DNA from 3 places in the Streptomyces sp. NPDC056486 genome. Region 2 is predicted to be linked to each of the others. Evidence: riboswitches for the same ligand, from Rfam matches in the RefSeq annotation. Region 2 holds a riboswitch; each other region holds the start of a gene.
The links. A riboswitch is a leader RNA that binds a small molecule or an ion and turns the genes downstream of it on or off. The one in region 2 is predicted to bind cobalamin.

Region 1 (8,004 bases), on a different contig from region 2:
ACCGCGAGCGCGGCGACGATGACGAGGAGCACCATGTTGATCTTCGCGTTCCGGCTCATGCTCATCAGGCGCCGGCCCCCGTCCCTGTCTCCGTCTTCTTCGTCGCGGTCACGGTCGACTGCTTGCCCTGCAGCAGTACGCCGAGCCGCGTGAGCTCGCCCTTGCTCGACTGCACGAGCAGCCGCATCACCAGGACGGTGAGCAGTCCCTCACTGACGGCCAGGGGGATCTGCGTGACGGCGAAGATGCCGCCGAACTTGCCCAGAGCGCCGATGAATCCGCTGCTCGGGTCGGGGAACGCCAGGGCCAGCTGGACGCTGGTGACGCAGTACGTGGACAGGTCGGCGACGAACGCGCCGAAGAACACGGCGACCATGAGCGGCACGTCGAACCGCTTCAGGAGCCGGTAGACGGCGTATCCCGCCCAGGGCCCGACGATCGCCATGGAGAACACATTGGCGCCGAGCGTGGTGAGCCCGCCATGGGCGAGCAGCAGGGCCTGGAACAGCAGCGTGATGGTGCCGAGCACCGTCATGATCGGCGGCCGGAACAGGATCGCGCCGAGCCCGGTGCCCGTCGGGTGCGAACAACTGCCCGTCACGGAAGGGATTTTCAGGGCGGAAAGGACAAAAGTGAAGGCTCCGGAGGCGCCCAGGAGCAGTGTGCTCTCCGGGTGCTCCTTGACCTCACGGGTCAGGGAGCGGACTCCGTGGACGACGAACGGCGCGGACGCTACGCCCCAGGCGATCGCGTGCGCCGGTGGGAGGAAACCCTCGGCTATGTGCATGGCTAAGCAGACCCTCTCCAGCACCTCGTGGATGGACAACGCGCCTTGGCCGGTCTCCTGGCTTACGGGTCATACCGACCGGACTCCGCCTTCCCGGATGCGTGTGCACCCAGTGGCTGCCGCGAGGGCTGGAGCCGGACTTCCCGATCACAGTGGCGAGGGCCGCACCGGCATCACACCGGATTTCCCGTTCACCAAGGCGTGGTGACCATAGTGCGCAACCGAGTTTCCTGACAACTTGTGGGACGGCTGCACCTGTGGCACGCGAGCGCACCCGACCAGGGGCGTACGCCCCTGGTCAGCCCCTGTGCACCGCGGCCGGGGCGCCTCAGGAGTGCGTGAAGCCGGGCGGTCGCTTGTCGACGAAGGCGGCCATGCCCTCCTTCTGGTCCGCGGTCGCGAACACGGCGTGGAAAAGGCGGCGTTCGAAGCGGACGCCCTCCGCCAGAGTCGTCTCGAAGGCCCGGGACACCGCTTCCTTCGCCATCATCGCGACGGGCAGGGACATGCCCGCGACGGTCTCGGCGACGGCGAGGGCCTCGCCGACGAGTTCAGCGGCGGGCACCACGCGGGAGACGAGCCCGGCCCGCTCCGCTCCCTCGGCGTCCATGGTGCGGCCGGTCAGGCACATCTCCATGGCCTTGGCCTTGCCGACCGCGCGGGTCAGCCGCTGCGAGCCGCCGATGCCGGGGATGACACCCAGTTTGATCTCGGGCTGACCGAACACGGCGGTGTCGGCGCCGTAGCAGTCGTCGATCCAGGTCCGGTGACCGGCAAGGTCGCCGGGCGGTGGCTGGCGCACGTACATCTCCAGGGCGTCCCAGACCGGCTGCGTGGCGAGGTCGTCAAGGAACCCGGGCAGGTTGCCGGAGGGCACGAAGTGATCGGCGAGCCCGCACAGCAGGGCATCGCCGGCGCCGATCCGCGCGCCGGTGAGCGCCAGGTGGGTGGTGCGGGATACCGGCCGCGAACTCCACCACCTCCAGGCCGCGTTGAAGGTCGCCGTGCGCGTCGGCCACGGTCTTGCCGTGCTCGGCCGAAAGCATCCGCGCCAGGGAGTCTCGCTCCGCCTCGACGAGTTGGAGGAAGCGCAGCAGGACACGGGCGCGCCGCTGCGGGTTCCAACGGCCCCACTCCTGCTGCGCGTTGACCGCGTCGGCGATCGCCGTCTCGGTGTCGGCCCGGTCGGCGAGCGGTACGCGGGCCTGGACGGTGCCGGTGTTGGGGTCGTACACGTCGCCGAAGAGGCCGGAGGCGCCGACGGTGTGCTTACCGCCGACGAAATGGGTGAGTTCACGGACCATGGGTGCCTGCTCTCGTCAGGTGCGATCCGGGGAGGGCACGGCGAGCCGCCGGCGGGGCGCACGGGTGTGTGCGCTGCCGGTGCGAGCCGCGGGACAGCGGACGTCGGGACCGTCAGGCGTGGAGGAAGACCACCGGAGGTCGCGAAGTCCTATGAGCGCGTGGCGAGTTGACCGCGCTCCGCCGGATCACCAGGGTCGTGGGTACGGACCGGTGCCATGCGTGTCTGCTCCATCCTCGTGGACAACACGGAACATTCCGCGGCCGGTATCCTGACTCCCGGATCTACGCGCGGCGCCCGCCTTCCCGGCAGACCTCGCCAGTGGCGTGTGGATGGCAGCACACTCCCCGGTCACAGTGGCGGGACCGTGCCGGTTTCACACCGGCTTCCCTGCACCGCGGACCTTGTGCCACGAAGATATAGTTGGACGTCCTAGTAAGTCCACCCCCTCATTCGCCGCCCGCCCGCTTCCCGGCCACGGGGTAGGGCACGAAGGTGCTGCTGTTCTCGTCGATCGCCAGGCTGCGGTCCAGTGGTGGCACCGCCCGCTGGGGGCAGTCCGTGCGTTCGCAGAGGCGGCAGCCCATGCCGATGGGCACGGCGGATGACGCGCTGTCGAGGTCGAGGCCGTCGGAGTAGACGAGCCGTGAGGCGTGGCGGATCTCGCAGCCGAGGCCGATGGCGAAGGTCTTGCCGGGCTCGCCCCAGCCGCCGCGGTGCCGGGTGACCGCTCGGGCGGTCCACAGGAATCGCTGTCCGTCCGGCATGGAGGCCACCTGGACGTGGATGCGCCCTGGCGCGGCGAACGCCTCGTACACGTTCCACAGCGGGCAGGTGCCGCCCGCGCGGGAGAAGTGGAAGGCGGTGGCGGACTGCCGCTTCGACATGTTGCCCGCCCGGTCGACCCGCACGAAGGAGAAGGGCACACCGCGCAGCCGGGGCCGCTGCAGGGTGCTGAGGCGGTGGCAGATCGTCTCGTAGCCGAGTCCGAAGTGGTCGGTGAGACGCTCGATGTCGTAGCGGAACTCCTCCGCGGCCGCGTGGAAACGGCGGTAGGGCAGGATCAGCGCGGCAGCGAAGTGGTTGGCGATCCCGATGCGGGCCAGCGGCCAGGCCGCGGCCTCTCGGTCGAAGTCCTCCGACGCGAGGGCGGACACCTCGTCGGCGTACTCGAGGAGCACGAGCTGAGTGGCCATCCGGAACGCCTGCTGGCCGGGGCGAAGACGGTTGGAGAGGTGCAGGACCCGGGCCGTCGGGTCGTAGTGGTGCAGGAGCTCGTGGGCGTCCGCGGCCAGGCGCACCCCGTGGCGCTCGGCGAGGCGTGCGGACAGGGCGCGCACGACCTCGCCGGGGCGTATGCCGATCTCGGCGGCGAACTGTTCGGCGGCGAGATCGATGTCGTGCAGGTAATTCTGGCGCCGGTAGAAGAACTCACGGATCTCCTCGTGCGCGGAGCGGGGCTGCGCCGCCGTTCCCGGCCCCCGCCCCTCCGCGGCTTCGGAGAGCTGTTCGGTGAGGTGCTGGTTCCTTCGGCCCAGGTCCACCAGGACCGTTGCCACGGCGGGCATGCGCGATGCCAGGTCCGAGAGGTCGGACGCGGACACCCGGCCGGCCAGGACCTCGCCGGTGAGGGCGTCCCGCAGGTCCGCCACCAAGCGGCTGGTGTCGCGCTCGGAGAAGAAGCCCGGGTCGACTCCGAACGCCTCAGTGAGCCGCAGCAGCACGGGCACGGTCAGCGGTCGGGAGTCGTGCTCCATCTGGTTCAGATAGCTCGGCGAGATGGCCAGGGTCCGGGCCAGATCGGCCTGGCTCATGCGGCGCTCCTCCCGCAGCCTCCGCAGCCGTGCTCCCGCGTACGTCTTGCTCACCCATGGCTCCTGTCCGGTCACGGTCACCCTCGTCGGCACTGCCCGTGATGGTAGCCACGCGAAAGGGACTGCAGGCATTAACAGAGTTGGCAATACGGCGCCGGAAGATGCGCAGAAGTTGGCAGCTTTCCCTGCTTGATGGCACTGAGTGCCGATGCCAGAGTCGTACTGCGGCCCGCCGGACTCCGTCGGGCGGATCGGAAACGGGGTACGGCTCAATGCCCTGACGTCGGCGATCCCGACCCTTCCACCCGGCTCGGCAGCATTGCTCGGATGGCTCACCCCGGAATCGGCGGGCCGCACCCTCAACTCGTCCGGCACCCAGTGTCAGACATTCGCATAGTTCACGAGTCTTCAGGAGACGGTCATGGCACAGGCAGGGACGACGACAACGGGGACGACGACCGCAACGGCCCAGGAGCTGGCTCAGCGGTGGGCGACCGACTCCCGCTGGAAGGGCATCGAGCGCACCTACACCGCCGAGGACGTGGTCAGGCTCTCCGGCAGCGTCCGTGAGGAGAGCACCCTCGCCCGGCGCGGGGCCGAGCGGCTGTGGCGGCAGCTGCACGAGCAGGACTACATCCACGCGCTCGGCGCCCTGACCGGCGGTCAGGCCGTCCAGCAGGTCAAGGCCGGTCTCCAGGCGATCTATCTGTCCGGCTGGCAGGTGGCCGCCGATGCCAACCAGGCCGGGCACACCTACCCCGACCAGTCGCTCTACCCCGCCAACTCGGTTCCCCAGGTGGTCCGCCGGATCAACAACGCCCTGCTGCGCGCCGACCAGATCGCCACCGCCGAGGGCGGTGAGGACGTCACCGACTGGCTCGCGCCGATCGTCGCCGACGCCGAGGCGGGCTTCGGCGGTCCGCTCAACGCCTTCGAACTGACCAAGGCGATGATCGCCGCGGGTGCGGCGGGCATCCACTACGAGGACCAGCTTGCCTCCGAGAAGAAGTGCGGCCACCTGGGCGGAAAGGTCCTCGTGCCCACCGGCCAGCACATCCGCACCCTCAACGCGGCCCGCCTTGCCGCCGACATCGCCGATGTGCCGACGCTGATCGTGGCACGTACGGACGCGCTCGCCGCGAACCTGCTGACCAGCGATGTCGACGAGCGTGACGCCCGGTTCGTCACGGGCGAGCGCACCGCTGAAGGCTTCTACCGGGTGCGGAACGGCATGGAGCCCGTCATCGCCCGCGGCCTCGCCTACGCCCCGTACGCGGACCTCATCTGGGTCGAGACCGGCACCCCTGACCTCGCCCAGGCCCGCGAGTTCGCCGAGGCGATCCACGCCGAGCACCCCGACCAGATGCTCGCCTACAACTGCTCGCCGTCGTTCAACTGGCGTGCCTCCCTGGACGACGACCAGATCGCCAAGTTCCAGCGCGAGCTCGGCGCGATGGGCTACCGCTTCCAGTTCATCACCCTGGCCGGGTTCCACTCCCTCAACCACGGCATGTTCGACCTGGCCCGCGGCTACGCCGAGCACGGCATGACCGCCTATGTGGACCTCCAGGAGCGCGAGTTCGCCGCGCAAGCGCAGGGCTTCACCGCCGTGAAGCATCAGCGGGAGGTCGGCACCGGGTACTTCGACCTGGTGTCCACCGCCGTCAATCCGGCCTCTTCCACGACTGCGCTGTCCGGTTCCACCGAGGAGGAGCAGTTCCACTAGACGCTTCGCTGGCTCTGCGTTGTCACCCGCGGGCCGGTGGGAGCTGAGCGCGCAGTTCCCCGCGCCCCTTACGGGGCGCCCCCCCACCGCCCCGTCAGTCCGCCCCCCCCTGCTGAGGAGACCCGCATGTCCATCTCCGCTCCGACCTGCCGTGTCCAGGTCCTCGGCCCGCCGGGCGACCGGCACGACGAGATCCTGAGCCCCGAGGCCCTGGAGTTCGTGAGCCGCCTCGTCCATGCCTTCGCCGATCGCCGTGCGGAGATCCTCAAGGAGCGCATGCGGGTGGGGGCCCGCCTTGCTTCCGGCTCTGCGCTCGACTTCTCCATCGCCACCGCCCGCGTACGGGCGGACGACTCCTGGCAGGTCGCGCCTCCGGCGCCCGGACTGACCGACCGCCGCGTCGAGATCACAGGACCGCCGGAGCGCGGGACGGCGGTCAACGCCCTCAACTCCGGCGCCCAGGTGTGGATGGCGGACTTCGAGGACGCCACCTCACCCACCTGGGACAACATCATCGGCGGTCAGCTGAATCTGCTCGACGCCATCGAGCGCAGGATCGACTTCACCACGCCGGAGGGCAAGCGCTACCGGCTCGGGGAGCAGGTCGCGACCATCGTCGTCCGCCCGCGCGGCTGGCATCTGACCGAAGAGCACCTGTGGCTCGAAGGACGCCCGGCGCCCGCCTCCCTCGTGGACTTCGGGCTCTACTTCTTCCACTGTGCCCAGCGGCAGATCGACGCCGGGCACGGCCCGTACTTCTACCTGCCGAAGCTGGAGAACCGCGACGAGGCACGGCTCTGGAACGACGTGTTCGTCCTCGCCCAGGACCTTCTCGGCATCCCACGCGGCACGATCCGAGCCACTGTCCTGATCGAGACCATCACGGCTGCCGTCCAGATGGAGGAGATCCTCCACGAACTCCGCGAGCACAGCTCCGGCCTCAACGCAGGGCGCTGGGACTACCTCTTCAGCCTCATCAAGACCTTCGGGCACCGCACCGACTTTCTGCTGCCCGACCGGGCGAAGGTCACGATGACGGCCCCCTTCATGCGCGCGTACACCGAACTGCTCGTACGCACCTGCCACAAGCGGGGCGCCCACGCCATCGGCGGCATGTCCGCCCACGTACCCGGCAAGGACCCGGACGCCCACCAAGCCGCGCTCGCCACGGTGCGGCGCGACAAGGAACGCGAGGCCGAGGACGGCTTCGACGGCTCCTGGGTGGCCCATCCCGCCCTTGTCCCCGTCTGCCGAGAGGTGTTCGACGGGGTGCTCGACACCCGCCCGCATCAGATCGACCGCGCCCGCAACGACGTCGAGGTGACGGCAGCACAGCTCCTTTCCGTGCGCCGCGTCAGCGCGCCGCCCACGTCGGAGGGTGTACGCACCAACATCGCCGTCGCCCTGCGCTACTTCGCCGCCTGGCTGCATGGGCAGGGAGCCGTCGCCCTGTACGGCCTGATGGAGGACGCGGCCACCGCGGAGATCGCCCGGGTGCAGATCTGGCAGTGGCTGCGGCACCGGGCCGTCGACCGCGAGACGGTTCTTGAGCTGATGGAGGACGAGCTCGCCGCCCTGGGTGCGGAGTATCCGTGGGCGCCGGTCGACGAAGTCCGTGGACTGTTCCACCGGACCGCCTTGTCGCGGGAGTTGCCCGCGTTCTTCACCACGGATGCCTACAGCCGCCACCTCGTGCACCGCCCGGAGGGACAGTCATGACCGCAGCCATCCGCCGGGTCGGCGTGGTGGGCGGGGGCCAGATGGGCGCCGGAATCGCCGAGGTGTGCGCCCGCGCCGGTCTGGACACCGTGGTGTGCGAGGCCGACGGGCCGACCGCACGCGCCGCCCGCGAACGCGTGGCCGTATCGCTCGAACGTGCCGTACAGCGCGGAAAGTTGGACCGCATCGGTGCCGAAGACGCACTGGCCCGCATGGTCTTCACCGGCAGCCTCGACGACCTGGCCGATCGCCAGCTCGTCGTCGAAGCCGTCGTGGAGGACGCCGCGGCGAAGACCGAGGTCTTCGCCGCCCTGGACAAGGTCGTCGAGGACCCCGGCGCGATCCTGGCCACCAACACCTCCTCCATCCCGGTCATGCGTCTGGGCATGGCGACCCGGCGTGCCGATCGCGTCCTCGGCCTTCACTTCTTCAACCCCGCCCCCGTACTCCCCCTGGTCGAGGTCGTCTCCTCGCTGCACACGGCCGCCGAGGCGGTCGCCGCCGTCCAGGACTTCGCCACGGACACCCTGGGCAAGACGGTCGTCCGGTCCCAGGACAGGGCGGGCTTCGTCGTCAACGCGCTGCTCGTCCCCTACCTCCTCTCGGCCATCCGGATGACGGAGTCCGGCTTCGCCACTGCGGCCGACGTGGACGC
Region 2 (11,185 bases):
GCGTCGTCAGTCCGGCAAGAACGCGGGCGAACGTCGTCTTGCCCGAGCCGGAGGGGCCGAGCAGCGCGGTCCTGCTGCCGGGTGGAAATGCCATCGACACCGGCCCGGCGAGGGGATCGGCGGATCTGCGGCGCACGACTATCTCCTCGGCCACGACCCCTCCCGGGCCCTGCCGGGCCGGAGCGGCGATGCTGGGACCCGCCTTGCCGTCCGACCCGGTGCGATGTTCCGCGGCAAGCAGTTCCCGGATGGCCGGATGGCGGCCAGTGGTCAGCCCGACGGTGGATGGCCTGGGTCCGGGTGCGGGGCAGCCTGGGCCGAGGATGTCCGTCGTCGGTCCGTTGTCCACGGCCCGGCCGTGCTCAAGAACGACGACCCGATCTGCCGTCCGGCGCACCATCGGCAGGTCGTGGCTGAGCAGCAGAACGCCGACACCGTCGTCCGCGAGCCGACGGACCGTCCGGCCCAGGGCGTGTGCGAGCGCCGGGTCAAGGCCGCTCGTCGGTTCGTCGAGTACCAGCAGCCGTGCCCCCGTCACCAGAGCGGAGGCCAGCGCCAGGCGCTGCTGCTGACCACCGGAGAGCTGGTGCGGAAAGCGGCGCCGGACCGACTCCCACTCCAGTCCTGCCGAGACCAGTGCCCTGCGTGCGGCGGCCTTCCGCGCGGTCCGTCCCGGTTGCCCGAGGACCGCGAGCTCCGTCAACGCGCCGCCGACCCGGCGGACCGGATCCAGTACCGATTCCGGATGCTGCGGCAGATGGGCCGCACGGCCCGCCCGGGCCGCGGGACGTCTGACCGGCGCGAGGGTCATGAGATCTGTGCCGCCGAGCAGGACACGTCCGGCCAGCCGCACGCCGCCGCGTGAGGCGCCGAGCGCCGCAAGACCGAGCGTGGTCTTGCCACTGCCCGACGGGCCGACGACGGCGACCACGGCACCTGCCGGGACGGCCACTTCGACCCGGTCCAGGAGCGGGCGCGGGCTCCCGTCGGCATACGCGGAGATCTCCGGGATCTCCAGGAGCGGCATGTCGGAGGAACCGTTCACGGCCTTCTTCTCCTGTGGGCGAGGGCGCGGTCCACCAGCAGGTTTCCGCCGACGCACAGCGCCGTCAGGAGACCGGCGGGTACCAGGACGGCGGCGGGCTGGGTGAACAGGGCGTCGCTGTTGCGCTCGATGAGCACGGCCCAGTCGGGCGAGGAAGCGGGGAGTCCAAGACCGAGAAAGTTGGCGGACGCCAACAGGTACAGCACGGCGGAGAACCGGCCGCCCGCATCGGTGGCCAGCGGAGCGGCCAGCTCCCGCGCCAGATGCCGGAGATGGATGTACGCCCAGCCGTGCCCCTGCATCCGCAGCGCCTCGACGACCGTGCGGGAACCCGGCGCGAGCGCGGCGCCACGCACCAGGCGTGCGACGGCGGGGACTTGAAGCATTCCGGCGACCGTCACCAGCCAGAACCACTCACGGTGCCCCGTCGCGGCCAGGGTCATCAGGACCAGCAGGCCGGGGAAGGCGAGGAGCAGATCCAGTGCACGCATCACCGCCTCGTCCAGGCCACGCCGCGGACCCGCGGCCAGCAGACCCAGCGGAACCCCGGCGGCCATACCGACCAAGAGTGCCGCCAGGGCGCTGCCCACCACCGAGGCACCGCCCTGCAAAACGAGCGCCAGCACGTCGCGTCCAAGGACGTCCGTGCCGAGCAGGTGACCCGCCCCGGGCGGCTGCGAAGGCAGCGCATCCTCGTCCGGTGACGCCTCCCCCGCCAGCCACGGCCCCAGCAGGGCCGCGAGCACCGGCACCCCCAGCAGAAGCAAGGCGATCCACGGCATGCGCGGTCGTACCTCACCCACCGGGTCGGCCTTCTCCGGCAGCATCACGCCGTCACCTCCCTGCGCGGTGCGAGGCGGTGGGCGACCAGATCGGCGACGAGGTTCACGACGACGGCGGTGCCCGCGAACAAGAGTGCATACGTCTGTACTTGGGGCAGGTCCCGGTTCTGCACCGCCTCGACGAAGCCGCTGCCGAGGCCGCGGAATCCGAACACCGCCTCCACGAGCACGGCGCCGCCAAGGAGCCCCTCCACGCACCGGGCGTACTGCTGGGCGGCGGGGCCGAGGGCATTGGGCAGCACGTGGCGCAGCACCACCGTGCGTTCCTGCATGCCGAGGAGCCGTAGGTGCTCGGCGACGGGGCCAGGCTGTTCGGCCGCTACGCCCACGCGGATCTGGCGCGCCAGATCACACAGGTGCCTGGCCGTCAGTACGGTGACGGGGAGCACCAGGACCGCGGGCTCCGCCAGCAACGCGGCCGTGTCCATACCGACGGCGGTGGCGGGCAGCAGTCCGGCCGCCAGCGACACCGATGCGACGAGCAGCAGCCCGAGCACGAACTCCGGGACGGCGTGCAGCAGCACGGCGGCCGCGTTCAATGCACGGTCGGTGCGGCTCCCCTCTCGCAAACCGGACATGGTGCCGAGCAGCGGCGCCACCACGGTGACGAGGACCAGCGCAGGCACACCGAGCAGCAGCGTCACCCCGGTTCGGCGGCCGATGTCGTCGACCACGGGCAGCCCGGTCGTCAGGGAGTTTCCGAGGTCACCGGTGAGCAGGCGGCCGAGCCAGTGCCAGAAGCGGGTCCAGGCCGGTTGGTCAAGGCCCAACTGTTGCCGTAGCGCTGCCACTTGTTCGGGCGTACCGAGTTCACCGCGCAATACGTCGGCGGTGTCGCCGGGAAGGAGCGACCCGACGGCGAACACAGCCACCAGTACGAACAGGCATTGGACCAGTGCCAGGAGCGAACGCCGCAGGATGTAGGCGCGCACCTCAGCCGATGCGGACCCGGTCGAAGCGGGCCCAGTCGTGGGAGTTCGGCGGTGCCGCGCGCAGGCCGCGGACGGACTCGTCGATGGCGTCGTTGGCATCGGAGAACGCCCACACAAGGAGGCCGGATTCGTCGCGGGCGATCTTCTGGGCGCGGGCAAGCAAGCTCAGCCGATCCTTCTCGTCCCGGGTGGTTCGGGCTCGCTCGAGCAGCGCGTCGAACTTCTTCGACGCGTACTGCGTCTGGTTGCGGGCCGCTCCGCCACGGACCCGCTGTTGCAGGAAGTCGGAGACAGGCAGGGTGGAGGTGGTGTTGAAGGCGGCGACGCCCTTCGTCTTGATCTCGGAGAAGTAGGTGCTGGAAGCACGGGTGTTGGCCGTCAGCTTCAGTCCGACCTCGCGCAGCTGCCGCGCCATCAGATCCGCGGCCGGCTCCCACGCGGCGTCGACGGAACTCGTCTCCACGGTGATGTGCAGGCCATCGGCGCCGGCCTCCTTCACCAACTTGCGCGCTTCGTCGACATCCCGTGCACGCGGCTCGAGGTCGTCCGGGTAGCCGCGCAGGCCCATCCCGAACAGGTCGTCGCCGATCTCACCGTGGCCGGCAAGCGCGATACGCACCAGCGCCGCCCGGTCGATGCCGAGCTGTACGGCCCGCACCAGGCGTGGATCGTCGAACGGCTCGCGGCCGGTGCGCAGGAGGAGCTGCTGCGCGGTCGCCCGCTCGGCCGTCAGCAACCGGGTCGAGCTCTCCTTCTTCAGCCGTTCCACGGAGGAACCGGCCATGTCGGCGGCGTAGTGCACCTGCCCGGACAGCAGCGCGTTGAGCCGCGCCGACTCGTCGTTCGCCGGGACGATCTCGAGCCCGGCGATGTGCGGAGCGCCGTCCCAGTGGTCCGCCCAGCCCCGGTAGCGGGCGATGCCTCCGGGCGTGAACGACACATAGGTGAAGGGACCGGAGCCGACGGGCTTGCGGAAGTCCTTCGTCCCGTCGGGGATGATCTCGGTGCCGGGGCCCGCGAGGACGGATGGGAACTCGAAGTTCGGCGCCTTCAGCTTGAAGACCACGGACCGTTCGCCGTCGGCCTTGCTCGCGGCGAAATCGATCGAGGAGAGCAGCACCTGCGAGGGCGAGCCGGTATCGGGGTCGGCGGCGCGGCGGTAACTGTAGAGGACGTCGTTCGCGGTGACGGGCTTCCCGTCGTGGAATTCCGCCGCGCGCAGACGTATTCGCCACCGGGTGCCGGAGGCGTCGCTCTCCCATGACTCCGCGAGGCGCGCACGGACGGACATGTCGTCCGCGTACGTACCGAGCGTGTCGTAGAGGGCCTTGGCGCGGGCTTGGTCGACGAAGTTCGGGGCGACGTGGGGGTCGAGGGTTTCCTGGGAGCCGCCGGCCGTGAACGCGGCGCGGAACCGGTCGCTGCCTCCCCCGTCCTTCCCGTCCCCGCCGCAGCCGGTGAGCAGGCCGGACGCGGTGAGCGCCAGGGCGCCTCCGGCGGCAAGGACTCCTCGTCTGCCGGGTTCCGGTCGCTGCTTCGGCGCCGTCCGGGCATACGTGATCACAGTCGATCCTCTCCGGGGTGTCCTCGCCCCTGCTGTCAGACCGGCGACGGGTCAGTCTCCTGACTCCCGGATCGTCGCTCGCCTCCGCCTTCCCGTCCACGTGCGCGGACAGTGGCGTGCAGGAGGATCGCTCCCCGGTCACAGTGGCGGGACCGCGCCGGATTCACACCGGCTTCCTGGCTCCCGTCGCCTCGTGTGCTCATTGTTGCGTACGAGGCAATAGGTGCGGGCCGTGCGGTGAGCGGTGACGTCAAGCAGCCCGCGCCGTGGGCTTCGGCAGCGGCGCGAGGGACGCGTACTCCAGCGGTGCGGACGGGTCGATCGACACATCGAGCGGAGCGGGTTGGGCGCCGGAGCGGACCAACAGGTCACCGACGGCGGCGATCATGGCACCGTTGTCGGTGCACAGCGTCATCGGCGGTACCCGCAGCTCGATGCCCGCGGCCCGGCAGCGCTGTTCGGCCAGGGCCCGCACACGGGAGTTGGCGGCCACTCCCCCGACCACGATCAGTGTCCTCACGTCGTGATCGCGGCACGCACGCAAGGCCTTACGGGTGAGGACGTCGGCGACGGCCTCCTGCAGCGCGGCCGCCCCGTCGGCGACCGACGGCTCCGCGCCACGCTGCCGGTGCTGCTCCACCCAGCGTGCGGCGGCCGTCTTCAATCCGGAGAAGGAGAACGCGTACGGGTCGTCCCCGGCCCGGGTCAGCGGGCGCGGGAAGGTGACCGCGCCCGGGTCGCCGTCACGCGCGGCGCGGTCGATGGCGGGCCCGCCGGGATACGGCAGGCCCAGGATGCGGGCGACCTTGTCGAAGCACTCGCCGGCCGCGTCGTCGAGCGTGTCGCCCAGGTGCAGGATCAGCTCGCGCACCAGGTCCGGGACCAGGAGCAGGGAAGTGTGGCCACCGGAAACGATGAGGACCACGCACGGCTCGGGCAGCGGGCCGTGCTCAAGGGTGTCGGCGGCGACATGTCCGGCCAGGTGGTGCACTCCGTACAGCGGGACGTCCGCCGCGTAGGCCAGGGACTTCGCACCGGCAAGGCCGACCTGCAGGGCGCCGGAGAGGCCGGGTCCCGTGGTGACGGCGACGGCGTCGATCTGCTCAAGTCGCAGACCGGCGTCCGCCAGGGCTTGTCGCACGACCGGAGTGAAGGCGTGCAGATGGGCGCGGGCTGCGATCTCGGGCACCACGCCACCGAAGCGGGCGTGTTCGTCCATGCTCGACGCCACCACGTGGGCAAGGAGTTTCCCGCCCCGCACGATGCCCGCGCCGGTTTCGTCGCACGACGACTCGATCCCCAGCACCACCGGTCCACTCACCGCGACCCTCCTTCTGCACATTGTCGCTAGTTGCAATATATGTGCAATAAGAGAGTGGCGAGCACACCCGCCCCCCGATCGCCGCCGCGTCCCCGGCGCAGTCTCATATCCCCGCTGACTCCGTCGCCGGCTCCAAGGGGAAGTGGCACAGAGCTGTGTGGGAGTCGGCCGCGCCCGTCGTCCCGCGGACCACGAGCGGCGGCGCCTCGGTGGCGCACACGTCCTCGGCACGCCAGCACCGGGTACGGAAGCGGCAGCCGGAGGGGATGTCGAAAGGCGAGGGGATCTCCCCCTGGAGCTGGATCTCCTGGTCACCACTGGCGCGGGAGGCGTCCAGGACCGGTGCGGCCGACATCAGCGCCGAGGTGTAGGGGTGTTGGGGGCGGTCGAAGACCTCCTCGGTGTTCCCGTGCTCGATGACCTTGCCCAGGTACATCACCGTCACCCGGTCGGCGATGTAGCGCACCACGGACAGGTCGTGGGAGATGAACACGTACGCGACACCGAGGCGTGAGCGGAGTTCCGACAGGACGTTCAGGACCTGCGCCTGCACGGACAGGTCGAGGGCGGAGACGGGCTCGTCACACACGATGAGGTCGGGGTCCAGGGCAAGGGCGCGGGCGATGCCGATGCGCTGGCGCTGTCCGCCGGAGAACTCATTGGGGTAGCGGTGGGCGTCGCTGTCCCGAAGACCGACCAGGGCGAGCAGTTCGCGGACGCGTTTCTCCCGGGCCTTCGGACCCGGTACGACGTCCCGGTGGGTGCGCCAGGGTTCGCCGATCAGATCGGCGGCCGACATGCGCGCGTTGAGGGAGGCGAAGGGGTCCTGGAAGACCATCTGGACGCGGCGGCGCCAGGCGAGGAGTTCCTTGCCGCGCAGGGCGAACGGGTCGGTGCCGTCGAACCGCACCGTGCCCGCGTCGGGCCGTTCGAGGCCGAGCAGCACCCGGGCCAGGGTGGACTTGCCGCAGCCTGACTCGCCGACGAGTCCGAGGGTCTCTCCCCTGCCGAGCTGTACGTCGACGCCGTCCAGGGCGGTCAGCCTGCGACGGCCGCTGCCGAAGCTCTTGGTGACGCCGCTGACCTCGAGCAGCGGACGCGCTTCGGCTGCCTCCGGTGCGGCGGGAGCCGCGGCGGTGGCTCGGGGCTCAGACATTGGCCAGCTCCTCTGAGAAGTGGCAGGCGGTCGTACGGCCGTCGCCCGACGGACGCAGCACCGGCCGTTCCCGGACACAGCGTTCGCGTACCAGCGGGCAGCGGTCCTGGAAGACGCAGCCGGGCGGCACCGCGCTCAGCTCGGGCGGGCTGCCGGGCACGGCGGGCAACGGGCGCCCTCGTACGGCGTGTTCCGGGACCGAGTCGAGCAGTCCCCGTGTGTAGGGGTGGCGGGGAGCGGAGAAGACGTCCCGCACCGGTCCGTTCTCCACGACCGTGCCCGCGTACATCACGACCACGTCGTCCGCGCGCTGGGCGACTACGGCCAGGTCGTGGGTGATCAGGACGAGAGCCATGTCGCGTTCGTTCTGGATGTCCCGCAGCAGCCGCATGATCTGCGCCTGCACGGTCACGTCGAGCGCGGTGGTGGGTTCGTCGGCGATGAGCACATCGGGGTCGAGGGCGACGGCCATCGCGATGAGGAGGCGCTGGCGCATGCCGCCGGAGAACTGGTGCGGGTAGGAGCGGGCCCGTTGCCTCGGCTCGGGGATGCCCACGCGCGTCATCAGCTCGATCGCCTTCTCCTTGGCCTGGCGCCGGGAGAGTCCGCGGTGGATGCGGAACGGCTCGCCGATCTGACGGCCCACCGGCTGCACCGGGTTGAGGGCGGTCAGGGCGTCCTGGAAGACGATCGACAGGACGGGCCCTGCCAGTTTGCGGCGTTCCGCCGGACTCAGCCGCAGCGTGTCGCTGCCCCTGATCCGGACCTCACCGCCGGTGACATCGGCCGCGGGGTCGAGGAGTCCCACGACCGACAGAGCGGTCATGGATTTGCCGCAGCCCGACTCGCCGAGGAGAGCCAGGGTGCGGCCGCGGCGGACGCTGAAGCTGACGCCGTCCACGGCGCGCACCGTCCCCAGGGGCGTACTCAGGTCTACGCAGAGTCCTTCGACGTCGAGGGCGACGTCGGGGGCGACGGTGCCGGACGGTGCGGGGGCGGCGGTCGTCGTCACGGGATCAACTCCGGAGGAACGGCGGCGGAGACGCCACGGCGCTTCGTCGGCAGCGTCAGACGCCAGCGCTGTGCGGGGTCGGTGGCGATGCGGGCCCAGGCGGCGAGGACCGTGGCGGACACCGTGGTGAGCACGATGGCGAGCCCGGGGAGCACGGTGATCCACCAGGCGGTCTGGAGGTACTGCCGCCCCTGAGCGACCATCAGGCCCCAGCTGACGTCCGGCGGCTGGATGCCGATGCCGAGGAAACTCAGCGACGACTCGGTGAGCATGACGAAACAGAAGTCGAGGGTGGCGACCGTGAGCAGCGTCGGCAGGGCGATCGGCAGTATGTGCCAGTAGATGATCTTCCTGCTCGGCGTGCCGAAGGTACGGGCCGCGTCCACGAACAGTCGGCTGCGCAGTTCGGCGGCTTCCGCCCGCGCGGTGCGCAGGTATACGGGGATGCGGGTGACGGCGAGGATCAGCACGATGTTCAGCGCGCTGGGCGAGAAGACGTAAAGGACGACCACCGCGATGAGCAGCGAGGGGAAGCTGAGGATCACGTCGGCGACGCGCATGGCGAGACTCTCGCGCCGGCCACCGTGGTAGCCGGCCCAGAGACCGAGGGCCGAGCCGATGGCCAGCGAACACAGCACGGCGGGGACGGCCACGGACAGGGTCGTCGCGGCGGCCTCGACGAGGCGGGCAAGGACGCTGCGGCCCAGGACGTCTGTACCGAGTAGTCCGTACACCCCGTCGCTCAGGGACGGTGGCCGCAGAGAGTCGTCCAGGTTCTGACGCTGTGCGCGGTCTTTGATGATCAGCGGGCCGAAGAGCGCCACGAGGGCGACCAGGGTGAGGATGACGGCCCCGACGGCCGCGGCGCGGTCCCGGCCCAGCATCAGCCACCAGCGCGACGCGCGGGCGGGTTTCGCGGTCTCAGGAGCGGCGGGGGCGGCGGAGTGCTCTTCTCTGGGCATGTGGTCTCTGGGCATGGTGCTTCCTTCGCTCACGCCGGTACCGCCTGACGCACGCGGGGGTCGGTCAGCGCGTGACAGACGTCGACGAGGATGTTGAGCGCGAAGATCGTCACCGCGGTCAGGAGCACCGCCGCCTGCAGTACCGCGAAGTCGCGCTGGAGGATGGAGTCGATCATGAGTTTGCCGATGCCGGGCCAGCCGAAGATCGTCTCGACGATCACCGCGCCGTTGACGAGGCCCACCGTCAGATCGCCCGCCACGGTCAGGACGGGTGTCACCGCGTTGCGCAGGGCGTGCCCGAAGATCACTCGCCGGGGCGCGGCGCCCTTGCTCCGGGCGATCTTGACGTAGGGCGCGGACAGCGCGGCGACCATGCTGCCCCGCACCACCTGGACAAGGACCCCGAACGGGCGGATCAGCAGGGTGGCGATGGGCAGCACCCAGATCTCGGGTCCGCCCAGCGTGCCGGAGGTCGGCAGGAGTCCGAGGCTCACGCCGAAGACCAGTACGCCCATGATGGCGAACCAGAAGTCGGGGATGCTGGCGGCCGTCATCGACAGCAGGCTGGCGATCCGGTCGACCAGGGAGTTGGGGCGGTAGGCGGCCAGGCTGCCGACAAGGATCGCTCCGGTGATGGCGAGCAGCATGGTCACGCCGGCGAGTTGCAGGGTGACGGGGAAGGCGTCGAGCACCATTCCGCCCGCCGACTCCCCGGTCCGCAGCGAGGTGCCGAAGTCCAGGTGCACGGCGTCGACGAGGTAGTTCCACAGCTGGGCCGGGATCGACAGGTCGAAGCCCTGGGCGGCGGAGAACTCCGCGCGCTGCTCGGGGGTGGCGCTCAGAGGGAGATAGAGGTCGACCGGGTTGCCGGTCATCCGGGCCAGGAAGAACACGCCGAGCACCACGAACACCAGGGGGATGGCGCTGGAGACCATGCGTTTGCGCAGGAAGGGGAACATGTCAGCGCCTCGCCGCCTTTGCCTGGCCGACCTCGGCGAGCCGGAGTTCGTCGCCGGTGGCGGAGTTCGGCTTGTACCGGATCGACCGTGAGAGGCCGAGGAGTCCGTTCATGTGGGCGATATGGGCGTACTGCGCGACGGATCTGTTCTGGCGGACGAGCAGGTCGGCGAAGGCCTTCTGGCGCCTCTCGCCGGACAGCGCGCCCGCGTCGGTGACGAGCTTGTCGAGGTCCTTGCTGCCGAAGGTGGACTGCGGCCCGTCGCTCAGCAGGTACTGACTGGTGGTGAAGGCCGTGTCACCGGCCTGGTTGCCGTGCATCATGAGCAGGGCGACGGGTCCGACGTTCTTGGGCAACGGCCTCAGTTGGTACTGGAGATGGGTGGCGGTGTCGGCCATCCGGACCTTCACGTCAAGACCGATCCGCTCCATCTGGTACTGGAGTGCCTCCGCGGTCTCCGACACTCCGGAGAACATGCCGTTGCGGGCGACCAGGGTGATCGTCCGGCCGGTGGGTACGCCGTCGGCCTTCGCCTCCTTGACCAGCGCCTGGGCCCCGGCCACGTCCTGCCGGGTCGGTTTGATCTTGTCGTTGTGTCCCACCACTCCGGGTGGCACCAACTGGGCAGCCGGTTCGGCGAGTCCGCCGAGCAGGGCGTCGATGATGCCCTCGCGGTCCACTGCCATGTCGATCGCCCGGCGCACCCGCAGGTCGTCGAGCGGCGCCTCGCGGCCGTCGAGTCGTAGCGCGGTCGTCTCGTTGTTGGGATAGGCGACGGTCGTGTCCTTCTCCGCCTCCGTCGGATCGAGTGCCACGGCGATCTCCGCCTCACCCTTGTCGATCATGGCGGCCCGGACACTGGCGTCGCTGCGCCAGACGTAGCGGGCCCGGGGGAAGTCGGGAGCCTTGCCCCAGTAGTCGTCGTAGCGGCTGAGGGAGATCGCGGCTCCGGGCTGCCAGTCACGCACGGCGTACGGTCCTGTGCCGATCGGTATGCGCACCTTGGACTTGGTGTCGGTCGTACGCGGCACGATCTCCACGAAGCTCAGGCGGAGCGGAAGGATGGGGTCGGGCTCGGCGGTGGTGACGGTCAGGCTGTTCTCCCCTGACGTCTTCACCTTGAGGTCGTCGTTGCCGAAGACGTAGCCCTCCACGTTGCAGGCGAGGTCGGAGTTGACGGCCCGTTCGATGGAGAAGGCGGCGTCCTCGGCGGTGAACGGCTGGCCGTTCTGGAAGGTCACCCCGCTGCGTGTGTCGAAGGTCCAGGTGCGGGGCGTGGTCTGCTTCCAGCCGGTCGCGAGCAGCGGGTCCAGGTCGCCGGAGACGGGATCGCGCTCGACGAGGGGTTCGGTGATGTTGGACCGGACGACGACGCCCGTACCGGTCAGTGAGG
Region 3 (11,185 bases), on a different contig from region 2:
CCTCGGTGGTCTGGAAGTTCGAGACGTTCACCGAGAAGCCGTCGGCCTGCTCGACGCCCGACCACTTCAGGGGCTCCCAGAGCGAGTCGGGGTTCTTCCAGCCCGCGTTGCCCGCGTCCAGGTACACCTTGGTGTTCTTCAGGGACTTGAGCTTCTCGATGGCGCCCTTGAGAAGGTCGTACCGCTCCTCGTGGAACTCCTCCGGCGTGCAGTTGTCGACCATGTGGAGCACCGCGTCCGGCTCCAGGATGACCGTGGCGCCGCGGTCGCCGATGCCCTTGGCGACCTGGTCGATGAACTTCCTGTACTCGTTGCCGTCGGCCGCGCCGCCGCCCGAGTACTGACCGCAGTCACGGTGCGGGATGTTGTAGAGGACCAACAGGGCGTCCCTGTCGGCCTTCTGGGCGGCCTCGGTGAAGCCGCGTGCCTGATCCTCCGCGTTCTCCGGGATGATCCATTCGGGAACCGGCTGTTCGGCGATCTTGCGGATCAGTTCGGCGTCGTCCTTCTTGCCGTCCTTCTCGTACGAAGCGACCTGCTTGGCGGCGTTGCCCTCGGGGTTGACCCAGTACGGGTCGGAGCCCTTCGGCTGCTGTTTGACCGGCTGCCCCGACGAGTCCTTGCCGTCATCGGAGGAGCACCCCGACAGCAGCAGCGCCGCCCCCGCAAACGCCGCCGCAGCCTTCACCCCCCGGGCCACGATCCGATGACCGGGGCCGGTGTTTTTGTGGTACATCCACTCCCCCTTGGGTGCACTGTCCGATTTCTCAATCCTGACATACGCACTCCCGGCCCACGAGGCCCGCCCGCCCGCGACGGATACCTGTTGGTGAGCTGTTACAGCGCGGCGCCCGGGGGTAGGCGAGCAGGGCGCGGGGCGCAGCTCTTGGGGAGGAGACCATGCGGGATCACACCTCTGAATTACGACTGGCCCAAGTCCTGTTGGAGACCACGAACACCCTGGACGACGACTTCGACCCGGAGCGCTATCTGAGCCGGGTCGCGGGCCACACCGTGGAACTGCTCGACGCGTCCGCGGCCGGAGTCGTCTTCGACGGCGCGGGCGCACCCGCGGGGGCCGCCGGCGCCCACCCCCGTGAGCTGGCGCTCGCCCTGCTCGGGGCCCAACAGACCGGCGGGCCCTGCGTGGAGAGCCTCGGCACGGGGCGGCCCGTGCCTCCGGTACAGCTCACCGCGGCCGAACCTGCCCAGCGCTGGCCGGAGTTCACTCCGCTTGCCCTGCGCCATGGAATCGGAATGACGTACGCGGTACCGCTGCGACAGCGCAAGACCCTGCTCGGCGCGCTCAACGTCTTCATGCCCGAGACCTCCGGGGTCCCGCACATCAACGGGGAGTTGAACCTGGCCCAGGCGATCGCCGACGCGGCCGCGGTAGGTCTGCACAATCACCGCGCCTACACGGAGTACCGGATCCTCGCCACACAGCTCCAAGGCGCCCTGACCAGCCGCATACGCATTGAACAGGCCAAAGGCATACTCGCTGAGCGCTGGCACACTGGTGTGGATGAGGCCTTTGAGGCGCTGCGGCGGTACGCACGCAGAGAACGCCTGGTCATAGACCTGGTCGCCACGGAGGTGATCAAGGGGACGCTCAACGACTCGGTACTGCGCGGCAGTTGATCCGAATCTCTCCGAAGGTCATTCCGGAAACGCCACCACCTGCGATGATCACGGAGAGAAAGCGGATCACGACTTGGCGTCAATCGCCCCCTAGGCTCCAGCGCCCATCCGTTCTAGAGTCGTCCCAACGGCCCAAGCCCCCGGCCTGATCGTCCATCCCGCATTGCGGGGTTGGCCACCGAACCTCCCGCGCCGGCGCCGGGTTACTCCCGCAGCTCGTGCGCGCGCGGTCGAGGACCAGCCCGGTCGACGGCTCCGGGGGGAGCGGGCCGCCGACCGGGCCAGGTTGTCCTGACACAGGCAGGCGCACAGGCAGGCAGAGACAGGCACAGGCACAGGCACAGGCAGACAAAAGCAGACCCAGGCATACACAGGCATACGCAGCCGGACACGGGCAGACACGTACACCGTTGACAGTGTCCATGACCAACTGGGACTCTCCGGGACACAAGTACATACATCGAGACGACGGTTGACAGGAACCCGGTGCGATTCCGGAACGGTCCCGCCACTGTGACCGAACGCCCGCACGGCGTGCGGAAGTCAGGAACTGAGCTGTCGTACTCCTGCTTCGGGGCGTGGAAACCCCAGAAGGAGGCCCTTCGATATGTCACTGCACACCGCGGCACCGCACACCGACAGCGCGGCGGCCGACGCTGCCACCGTCCATACCCGCGACTGGCTCATCGCGTCCGCCGCGGTCATCATCGCGCTGATCGCGCTCTACGCCGTCTTCATCGACAACGGCTCACTGATCTCGGCGACCGGCAGCTATCTGCACGAGTTCGCGCACGACGGCAGGCACCTCTTCGGTGCCCCGTGCCACTGACCGGGGACGGACGCGGCACCATGCCACCCCCCTCGCCTCCCTCGTCCTCGTCCTCGTCCTCACCTGTCCTGCCCCTGCTCGGCCGGGGTCTCGTGGCGGGAGGAACGGCGGGCCTCACGGCCGGTCTCTTCTCCCTGCTCCTCGCCGAGCCGCTGATGGACCGGGCGATCCGCGCCGAGGAGAAACGAGCGGCGGCCCAGGAACACGCGCACGGTGCCGGGCAGTCCGCACAGCACCACGAGGAGCTGTTCACGCGCTCGACGCAGCACGCGGGCCTGGTGGTCACCGCGATCGTCGCCGGTCTGGCCATCGGCGCCCTCTTCGCGGTGGCGTACGCCCTGGTGCACCGCCGCGATCCGCGCGCGGACCCGTGGCCGCGCGCCCTGACCTTCGCGGGAGCGGCCTTCCTCGCCGTCTCCCTGCTTCCCGGTCTGCGCTACCCGGCGAACCCGCCGGGCGTCGGGGACGCGGGCACGGTCGGCGACCGTCAGGCGATGTGGCTCGCGTCGATCGTGATCGGCGTCCTCGGCATGATCCTCGTCCGGCAGGTGTACGTACGGCTGTCGGCCAGAACCGTCCCGGTGCGGCAGATCGCGGCGGCCCTCACGGTGGCCGCCGTCCTGGCCGTGCTCTTCCTGCTCCCGGACAACCCCGACCCGGTCCCGGTCGACGCGACGCTCCTATGGGATTTCCGCGTCCTCTCGGTCGCCTCGCAGGCCCTGTTGTGGGCCGTGTTCGCGGCGGTCTTCGGAGGCCTGGGCCTGCGGTCCTTCCGGGAGAGGGCCGCCGGGGGTGCCCCCATGGGCGCGAGCGCGGCGGGAGTGCCCTCGCGCCCGGGCGCCGCCCCCGGCGCAGGCCCTACGACCCCACGCCGGTGAGGTAGGCGGACACCACCACGTTCGCCGAGTAGGTCTTGGTCGCCCGGTCGAACGTGCCGCCGCAGGTGATCAGGCGGAGTTCGGCACGGCCCTCCTCGTGGGGGCCGTACGCCTTCTTCGCGTCGAAGCGGTCCCGGCTGAGGACTTGTACGTCGTCCACGGTGAACTCCGCGACCGAGCCGTCATCCCGGGTCACCCGGACCTTCTCGCCCGGGCGCACCGCGCTGAGGTCGTAGAAGACAGCGGGGCGTGTCTCGGTGTCGACGTGGCCCACGAACAGGGACGTGCCCGCCGCGCCGGGGCGCGTCCCGCCGCCGTACCAGCCGACGGAGCTCGCCTGCTCGAAGGGCGGCGGATCGATGGCGCCGTCCTGATCGAGCCCGCGGGTGATCACGGGCGCCTGCACCTTCAGCGAGGGGACTTCGACGCGCTGCGGCTTCGCGGCGCCCAACGGCTCGTGCGCGTCCGGGAGTTCGACACCGAACGGACGGCCCACCGCGGCGACGTCACCGTTCGTGGGCTCCGAGACACCGCCGCGTACGTCGGTGATGTCGCTGCCCCACAGCCAGAGCCCTACGAGCAGCAGCGCCCAGGCGACCCCGGTGAGGAATCGCCCGTGCCCAGCCGGCTTCTCATGGCCCGACATCTCGGTCGTCGCCCGTCACTCGGAGCGGCGTCGGCGGACACTGCGGAACGCCACGGCCACGGCCGCAACCCCGGCGAGCACCAGGCCGATCACCGCGTGCCGGGTGCCGGGGCCCGCCTCCTGGGCGTGCGCGGCCAGCTGCGCGGTGCCGCCGCCACCCGCGTGGACCGGCGAGACGGGGGTGGTGTGGTGCTGGACGACCTCCACGGAGCCCGCGCGCTGGTGGGGGTGGCCGTCGCAGTCGACGGTGATCTCGTACGAGCCGGAGACGCCGTTCCGGATCGTGGCGGAGCCGTTCAGCGAGTACTTGTCGCCGTCCCTGCCGGTGAGCTTCGCGTCCCCGTCGAACGCCCCGGACCCCGCGGACCCGGTCGTACCGTCACAGCCCGTGACGCTGATCTCCACTTTGGCCCCGGCCGCGGCGCTGGACGGGGAGACCGTGGCATGCACTTTTCCCTCGTCATGGGCGTACGCGGGTGCGGTGGCTGCGACGGGAAGCGTGGCGAGGACAGCCGCCCCGGCTATACCAGCGATGCCACGCAGGGTGAGTGGACCTCTACGCATCGTGAACCTCCTGTTTCGAGGTTCACGCGCGGCGGCACGTCACGCCTCCCGTGTGCGGCAAACGGGTGGTGCTGCGGAGGCGGTCAGACGCGGTCGACCAGGTCAGCGATGGAGTCCACGACGTTGGAAGGCCGGAACGGGTACTGGTCGATGTCATCGCGGGTGGTCAGGCCCGTGAGGACCAGGAAGGTCTCCATTCCCGCCTCGAGACCGGCGAGGACATCCGTGTCCATGCGGTCGCCGATCATCGCGCTGGTCTCGGAGTGCGCCCCGATGGCGTTGAGCCCGGTCCGCATCATCAGGGGATTCGGCTTGCCCGCGAAGTACGGGGTCCGCTTCGTGGCCTTGGTGATCAGCGCGGCGACGGCGCCCGTTGCGGGGAGCGGTCCCTCCGTGGAGGGCCCGGTCTCGTCCGGGTTCGTGCAGATGAAACGAGCCCCGCCGTTGATGAGCCGTACGGCCTTGGTCATGGCCTCGAAGGAGTACGTACGGGTCTCGCCGAGCACCACGTAGTCCGGGTCGTGGTCGGTCAGGACGTACCCGATGTCGTGCAGGGCGGTGGTGAGCCCCGCCTCGCCGATCACGTACGCCGTGCCGCCGGGCCGCTGGTCGTCAAGGAACTTCGCGGTGGCGAGCGCCGAGGTCCAGATGTTCTCGACGGGCACTTCGAGGCCCATGCGGGTGAGGCGGGCCTGGAGGTCGCGGGCGGTGTAGATCGAGTTGTTCGTCAGGACCAGGAAGGGCTTCCCGGACTCCCGGAGCCTCTTGATGAAGGCGTCGGCGCCGGGAATCGGCACGCCCTCGTGGATGAGCACGCCGTCCATGTCGGTGAGCCACGATTCGATGGGCTTGCGCTCTGCCATGGGGTGCACTCCTGCGGTCTGCGATGAGCGGGTGAGCTGAGAGGCGCCGGGACAGCTCTGTGCCGACGGCCCTCAGCCTAATCAGGATGCGGTGATCGTGAACCCCTCGATCACTCCTCGATCACTCCTCGATCGTCGGTCAGCTTCCCGTGGCCGACTTCCAGTCCTCGACGTACGTCTGGAGGTTCTTGGAGATGTCGGACCAGTCGGGCTCGAAGATCTCGACCCCGTCGATGATTCCGTCGAGCTCGACCGCGTTGGCGTCGGTGGCCTTGATGTCCTTGCGCGCGGCGAAGCCGCCGCCGATCTCGCTGACCTGCTGCTGGGCCTTCTGGCTGAGCAGATAGTCGAGGAACTTCTTGGCGTTGGCGGAGTGCGGGGCCTTGTTGACCAGGCCTGCCGCGTAGGGCAGGGCGAAGGTGGTGGGCTTGCCGCCCTCCTTCTCGGGGAACCAGATGCCGAGGTTCGGCATGTCCTTGGACTGGGCGTGGTTCATCTGGACGTCGCCGTTGGCGGCGAGGAGTTCGCCCTTGTCGACCTTGGGCGCGAGCTTGCCGGTGGAGGCGGACGGGCCGACGTTGTTCGTCTGCAGCTTCTTCAAGTAATCCATGGCGGGCTTCTTGCCGCCGAAGTCGTGCATCGCCTTGATGAGCACGGCGGTGCCGTCACCCGCGACGCCGGGCGTGGAGTACTGGACCTTGTCCTTGTACGAGGCGTCGGTGAGGTCCTCCCACGTCTTGGGCGCCTTGCCGCCGCTGAGTTCCTTCTTGTTGTAGATGAAGCCGAAGTAGTTGTTCACGACGGAGGTCCACTTGCCGTCGGTGGCCTTGTCGGCGCCGTCGACCTGAGCGGAGCCCTCGGGCTTGTAGGCCTGGAGCAGGCCCTTCTCGTCGGCCTGCTGGATGAACGGCGGCAGGGTGATGATGACGTCGGCCTGCGTGTTGGACTTCTCGCGGACGGCGCGCTGCACCATCTCGCCGGAGCCGCCCTCGACGTAGTTCACCTTGATGCCGGTCTTCTTCTCGAAGTCCTTGAAGACCCGGTCGTACCAGCCGTCGCCGTTCTCGCCCTTGAGGCCGTCGGCGCTGTAGACGGTGACCTCCTTCGCGTCGGACGCGGAGGAGTCGCCGCCGCACGCGGTGAGGGAGCCCGCGAGGACGAGGCCGCCGGAGAGGGCGGCGAGCGTTCTGGTGTGAGTGGTGCGAGAGGACATGACGTTCGTACTCCTTGAGGAAGTCAGCGGAAGTCAGGGGAAGTCAGCGGTAGGAGGCGCGGGTGCGGATGCGGGAGACGCCGAAGAGGACGAGCAGCGTCGCCGCCATCAGGACCACGGCGACGGCCGCACCGGTGAAGAGGGAGCCGCGGTCGGTGGCCGCGTAGATCTGCACGGGAAGCGGCATCCAGTCCGGCGGGTAGAGCATCATCGTGGCGCTCAACTCGCCCATGGAGAGCGCGAAGCAGAGGCCCGCGGCCGCGGTGAGCGACGGCAGCAGGAGCGGCAGCTTCACCTTCCACAGGACGTACGAGGGCCGGGCTCCGAGCGATGCGGCGGCCTGTTCGTACGCCGGGTCGAGTCGGACGATGGCAGCCGAGACCGACTGGTGGGCGAACGCGGTGACAAGAATGGTGTGCGCGAGGATCACGATCCAACGCGTGCCGTTGAGGATCATCGGCGGCTTGCTGAACGCGACGAGGATCGCGAGCCCGACGACGACGGAGGGTACGGCCACCGGCAGCATGAAGAGGGTGTCGAGTACGCGCTTGGCTCCCCTCTTCAGCGAGGCTGCGGCGAGCGCGGCCCAGGACCCGACGGTCAGCGCGAGCAGGCTGGCGGTGACGGCGGTGACCAGGCTGGTGGTGAGCGCGTCGAGCGAATCCCCGCGGGTGGCGGACGCGTAGTGCTCCGTGGTGAATCCGGAGGGGAAAGCGCCGGACCAGTGCGAGGAGAACGAGGCGGCCAGGATCACCAGAAGGGGAAGCGCGAAGAGAGGCAGGAAGAAGACGAAGAAGAGAGCCCAGGTGGCCCACTTCCCCTTGCGGCTATGCACCAACACGGCGGCTCACCACCCGGTAGAGGCTGTAAAGGCCCACGGAAATCGCGATGTTGACCACGGCGACGACACAGGCGGCCGGATAGTCGGACTCGAGAATGGCCTTGCTGTAGACGAGCATGGGGAGGGTCGTGACCCCCTTGGCGCCGGTGAAGAGGACGATCCCGAATTCGTTCAGACACATGACGAGTACGAGGCTGCCGCCCGCGGCGAGAGCGGGCAGCGCCTCGGGCAGGATGACCCGCCGGATGATGCGTCCCGGCTTCGCCCCGAGGCTCGACGCGACTTCCAGCTGCGCGGTGTCGATCTGCGAGAACGCGGCGAGCAGGGGGCGCATCACGAAGGGCGTGAAGTACGTGATCTCGGCGAGGAGAACGCCCCACGGGGTAGTGAGGAATTGGAACGGCCCCTCGGCGGCGCCGGTCGCGTCCGTCCACATTCCGTTGGCCATGCCCTTGGTGCCGTAGATGAACAGCAGGGCGAGGGTGATGAGGAAGGACGGAAAGGAGAGAAAGACGTCGATGAACCTGGCGACGGCTTTCCCTCCCGGGAACGGCACGAAGGCGATGATCAGCGCGAGCGCGAACCCGAGCACGAGACACCCGAGCGTGGCCCCGACGGCCAGCCACACGGTGGTGCCGAGGGCCTCCCGGAACGCTTCGGACGCGAAGACGTCGGAGTAGGGCTTGAGGGAGGTCCCCCCGGTGTCGGGCTGCACGGACTGCTGGACGACGAGGGCGAGGGGGTAGAGGAAGACGAGGGCGAGGGCTGCGACGGGGGGCAGGGCCCACACGAACGCGGGCACTCGGCGCCGCTTCCGCGCCGGTCCGTCTTCCGGCGCTCCCTTGCCCAAGCGGCCCAACCGGCCAGCCCGCTCCTGCTGTGGGCAGGCGTTCCGCACGGCGGAACGGGTGGGCACAGCCTGCAACCCCGGTCCAGAGTCAAAGAGGCGTCCATCAGAGCTAGCCATCGTTCACACCACCAGACAGCAGCACCGCATCCTCGGGCGCGAAGTGCAGCGTGACCTCGTCACCGATACCCGGCGGGGTCCGAAGCTCCCGGAGGTCCGCTTTAACCCGCTGCCCGGCGACATCGACGTACAGCCGATGGGTGGCCCCCCGCCACTGCACCTCGGCGACTCGACCGGAAAGAGCATTGGGTCCATCCCCGAGGCCGACCAGATGCGGCCGCACGCACAACATGGCGGTGGCCCCCCGAGCCGCCTCCCCCGTATCGACCTTCAAATCCGCCCCGCCGAAGGCGACATCACCCGAACCCACCGTGACCGGAAGTAGATTCGCGTTACCCACAAAAGAAGCCGTGAACTCGGTCCGAGGCGCCCGATAAAGCTCCTGCGGAGTCCCGCAGTCCCGCAACCGCGCCTTGTCCATGACGGCGATCCGATCCGCCAGCGTCAAGGCCTCCACCTGGTCATGGGTGACGTACAAAATAGAGACATCGGGCAACTCCCGGTGCAGTCGGGCAAGTTCCCCCAGCATTCCCGACCGCAACTGCGCGTCCAACGCGGAAAGCGGCTCATCGAGCAGCAGCACCCCCGGCCGAATGGCCAACGCCCGCGCGATGGCGACCCGCTGCTGCTGCCCTCCGGAAAGCTCCCGGGGAAACCGCTTGGCGTACGAGGCCATCCCCGTCATTTCAAGCGCCTCGGCGACCCGCCCCGGAATCTCGGACTTGGCGACCTTCTGCGCCTTCATGCCGAAGGCGACATTGTCCGCGACCCGCATGTGCGGGAAGAGCGCGTACTGCTGGACGACCATCCCGATCCCCCGCTGGTGCGGCGGCAGCCCGGTGACATCGCGCTCCCCGATGAACACCCGCCCGGACGCGGGTCGCACGAACCCGGCGACGGCCCGCAGCGCGGTGGTCTTGCCCGAGCCCGACGGGCCGAGCAGGGCCATGACCTCGCCGGGCTCGACGGTCAGGTCGAACGAGTCGAGGACGGTGTTCTTGCCGTAGGCGACCGAGACGCTCTCGAAGCGAATGCCGCTGCGTACGCGCGTGGGGGTGGGGGTGGGGGTGGTGGTGGCGCCGGTCACTCGTCAACACCCCTGAGTATCGATGGGAGTTCGGTGACCGAGCCGAGTACATGCGTGGCCCCAGCCCCTCGCAGCGCCTCCGCGTCATGCGCCCCGGTGAGCACCCCGGCGACCACACCGGCCCCGGCCCGCACCCCGCTCTTCATGTCGTACGCCGTGTCGCCCACGACAGCGATCCGCCGGACGTCGTCCACCGCCCCCGTCCGCAGGAAGGCGCTGAGCACCATGTCCGGGTAGGGCCGCCCGCGACCACCCGCGTCGGCCGGGCACAGGGTCAGCTCGACCAGGTCCCGCCATCCCAGCGCATCCAGGATGGCGTCCTGCGTGACACGGGCGAACCCCGTGCTCAACACCACGGTCGAACCAGCCGACTTGAGCTCCTCGACTGCTTCCCGCGCACCGGGGATCGGCGCGATCAGACCCCCGTCGACCAGCTCCCCGTACGCCTTCTCGAAGGCCACGTTGACCTGCTGGGCAAGGGCCCCGTCGCCGAACAGATGCCGGAAGACGGAGATCTTGGACTCGCCCATGGTGGCGCGTACGTAGTCCAGCTTCTCGGCGTGGTCGGCGGAGCCCGGCTCGACGCCGAGTTCCCGCGCGGCGGCGGAGAAGGCCTTCTCCACGAGCCCGCCGTCCGCGACCGTCGTACCGGCCATGTCGAGGACGACAAGCCCACACCGCATGTCCAACTCCTGCCTCAATTCCCTCACCATCCCAACTTGTCGGCGGTCTTCTCCGCGATCGCGGGCGAGCACGTCATGCCGCGCCCGCCGGGCCCGGTGACCAGCCACACGCCGTCGCGCACCTGCTGGCGGTGCACGACGCGGGTGGTGTCGACGCACTGCGCGTACACCCCGGCCCAGCGCCGCTTGATCTTGGGCAGCGGGCGTCCCAGGAAGCCCTCGACGACCTCGGTGAGGTGGTCGTAGGGGTCTTCGAGGGTGTCGAAGGCGAAGGGGTGCTCGTACTCGTGGGTGTCGCCGATGGTCAGGCCGCCGTCCTTGCGCTGGACCATGAGCAGCTGCATCTTGTGCGCGGCGGCGGTCGGCGTCTGCGCCTGTCCGGCGTTGAGTGCGTCGAGGGCGTCCGACTTGTACGCCGGGTAGTAGCGGAAGCTGTCCGCGTCGGCGACGGAGGTGGTGAGCGCCTCTCCGAGGGGCTCGGTCTGCATCATCTGCAGGCGCACGCGGCGCACGGGCAGGTCGGGCCCGGCCAGCTCACGGACGAGACCGCCGAGCCAGGCACCGGTGGCGAGCACGACGACATCACCGGTGTGTACGTCACCGTGGTCGTCCCGCACCGCGCTCTCACCGACGACTTCGCGCACTTCACGGCCAGGCAGGAAGGTGTAGCGGGGCGACGCCGACAAGGCCTCACGGAGGCGTAGTTGTGCGGTGCGAGGCTCCACGGCCGCGTCGCGCTCGCACCACAGACCGGCGACGAAGTCACCCCGCAGCGCCGGGTTGAGGGCGCGCGCCTCGGCGGCGTCGAGCAGCTTGTAGCCGCGGGCCGCCGCGTCGGGGCGGGCGAGGGCGGCCTCGGCGACCGCGCGCTCACGTTCGTTGCGTACGAGGGTGAGGGAGCCGTTGGCCCGGAAGCCGATGCCCTCCACCCTCGCGCCTATCTCCTCCCACAGCTCGCGGGCCCGCAGGGCGG

Region 1: it holds a riboswitch for cobalamin, as region 2 does, so the genes downstream of both, ACFQ7F_RS36315 (aldehyde dehydrogenase family protein) here and ACFQ7F_RS14645 (ABC transporter substrate-binding protein) in region 2, are expected to answer to the same signal.
Region 3: it holds a riboswitch for cobalamin, as region 2 does, so the genes downstream of both, ACFQ7F_RS14580 (CbtB-domain containing protein) here and ACFQ7F_RS14645 (ABC transporter substrate-binding protein) in region 2, are expected to answer to the same signal.

The regions. Positions count from the first base shown of each region.
Region 1 covers NZ_JBHTSF010000142.1:14,268-22,271, reverse strand. The annotation lists gene ACFQ7F_RS36330 (energy-coupling factor ABC transporter substrate-binding protein) at 1-59, opposite strand, end outside; gene ACFQ7F_RS36325 (energy-coupling factor ABC transporter permease) at 65-787, opposite strand; cobalamin riboswitch at 817-1,015, opposite strand; partial or broken gene ACFQ7F_RS36320 (enoyl-CoA hydratase-related protein) at 1,116-1,706, opposite strand; partial or broken gene ACFQ7F_RS36315 (aldehyde dehydrogenase family protein) at 1,738-2,091, opposite strand; cobalamin riboswitch at 2,334-2,519, opposite strand; gene ACFQ7F_RS36310 (short-chain fatty acyl-CoA regulator family protein) at 2,540-3,958, opposite strand; gene aceA (isocitrate lyase) at 4,326-5,630, shown strand; gene aceB (malate synthase A) at 5,757-7,349, shown strand; gene ACFQ7F_RS36295 (3-hydroxybutyryl-CoA dehydrogenase) at 7,346-8,004, shown strand, end outside.
Region 2 covers NZ_JBHTSF010000029.1:31,857-43,041, forward strand. The annotation lists gene ACFQ7F_RS14630 (ABC transporter ATP-binding protein) at 1-1,045, opposite strand, end outside; gene ACFQ7F_RS14635 (ABC transporter permease) at 1,042-1,872, opposite strand; gene ACFQ7F_RS14640 (ABC transporter permease) at 1,872-2,819, opposite strand; gene ACFQ7F_RS14645 (ABC transporter substrate-binding protein) at 2,821-4,383, opposite strand; cobalamin riboswitch at 4,436-4,562, opposite strand; gene tsaD (tRNA (adenosine(37)-N6)-threonylcarbamoyltransferase complex transferase subunit TsaD) at 4,634-5,692, opposite strand; gene ACFQ7F_RS14655 (ABC transporter ATP-binding protein) at 5,808-6,860, opposite strand; gene ACFQ7F_RS14660 (ABC transporter ATP-binding protein) at 6,853-7,872, opposite strand; gene ACFQ7F_RS14665 (ABC transporter permease) at 7,869-8,849, opposite strand; gene ACFQ7F_RS14670 (ABC transporter permease) at 8,864-9,793, opposite strand; gene ACFQ7F_RS14675 (ABC transporter substrate-binding protein) at 9,795-11,185, opposite strand, start outside.
Region 3 covers NZ_JBHTSF010000028.1:66,494-77,678, reverse strand. The annotation lists gene ACFQ7F_RS14590 (glycoside hydrolase family 6 protein) at 1-736, opposite strand, end outside; gene ACFQ7F_RS14585 (ANTAR domain-containing protein) at 901-1,641, shown strand; cobalamin riboswitch at 2,094-2,216, shown strand; gene ACFQ7F_RS14580 (CbtB-domain containing protein) at 2,249-2,470, shown strand; gene ACFQ7F_RS14575 (CbtA family protein) at 2,491-3,348, shown strand; gene ACFQ7F_RS14570 (class F sortase) at 3,329-3,994, opposite strand; gene ACFQ7F_RS14565 (hypothetical protein) at 4,010-4,558, opposite strand; gene ACFQ7F_RS14560 (HAD-IIA family hydrolase) at 4,642-5,421, opposite strand; gene ACFQ7F_RS14555 (2-aminoethylphosphonate ABC transporter substrate-binding protein) at 5,561-6,634, opposite strand; gene ACFQ7F_RS14550 (ABC transporter permease) at 6,678-7,475, opposite strand; gene ACFQ7F_RS14545 (2-aminoethylphosphonate ABC transporter permease subunit) at 7,462-8,442, opposite strand; gene ACFQ7F_RS14540 (ABC transporter ATP-binding protein) at 8,435-9,529, opposite strand; gene ACFQ7F_RS14535 (phosphonatase-like hydrolase) at 9,526-10,212, opposite strand; gene ACFQ7F_RS14530 (TIGR03364 family FAD-dependent oxidoreductase) at 10,236-11,185, opposite strand, start outside.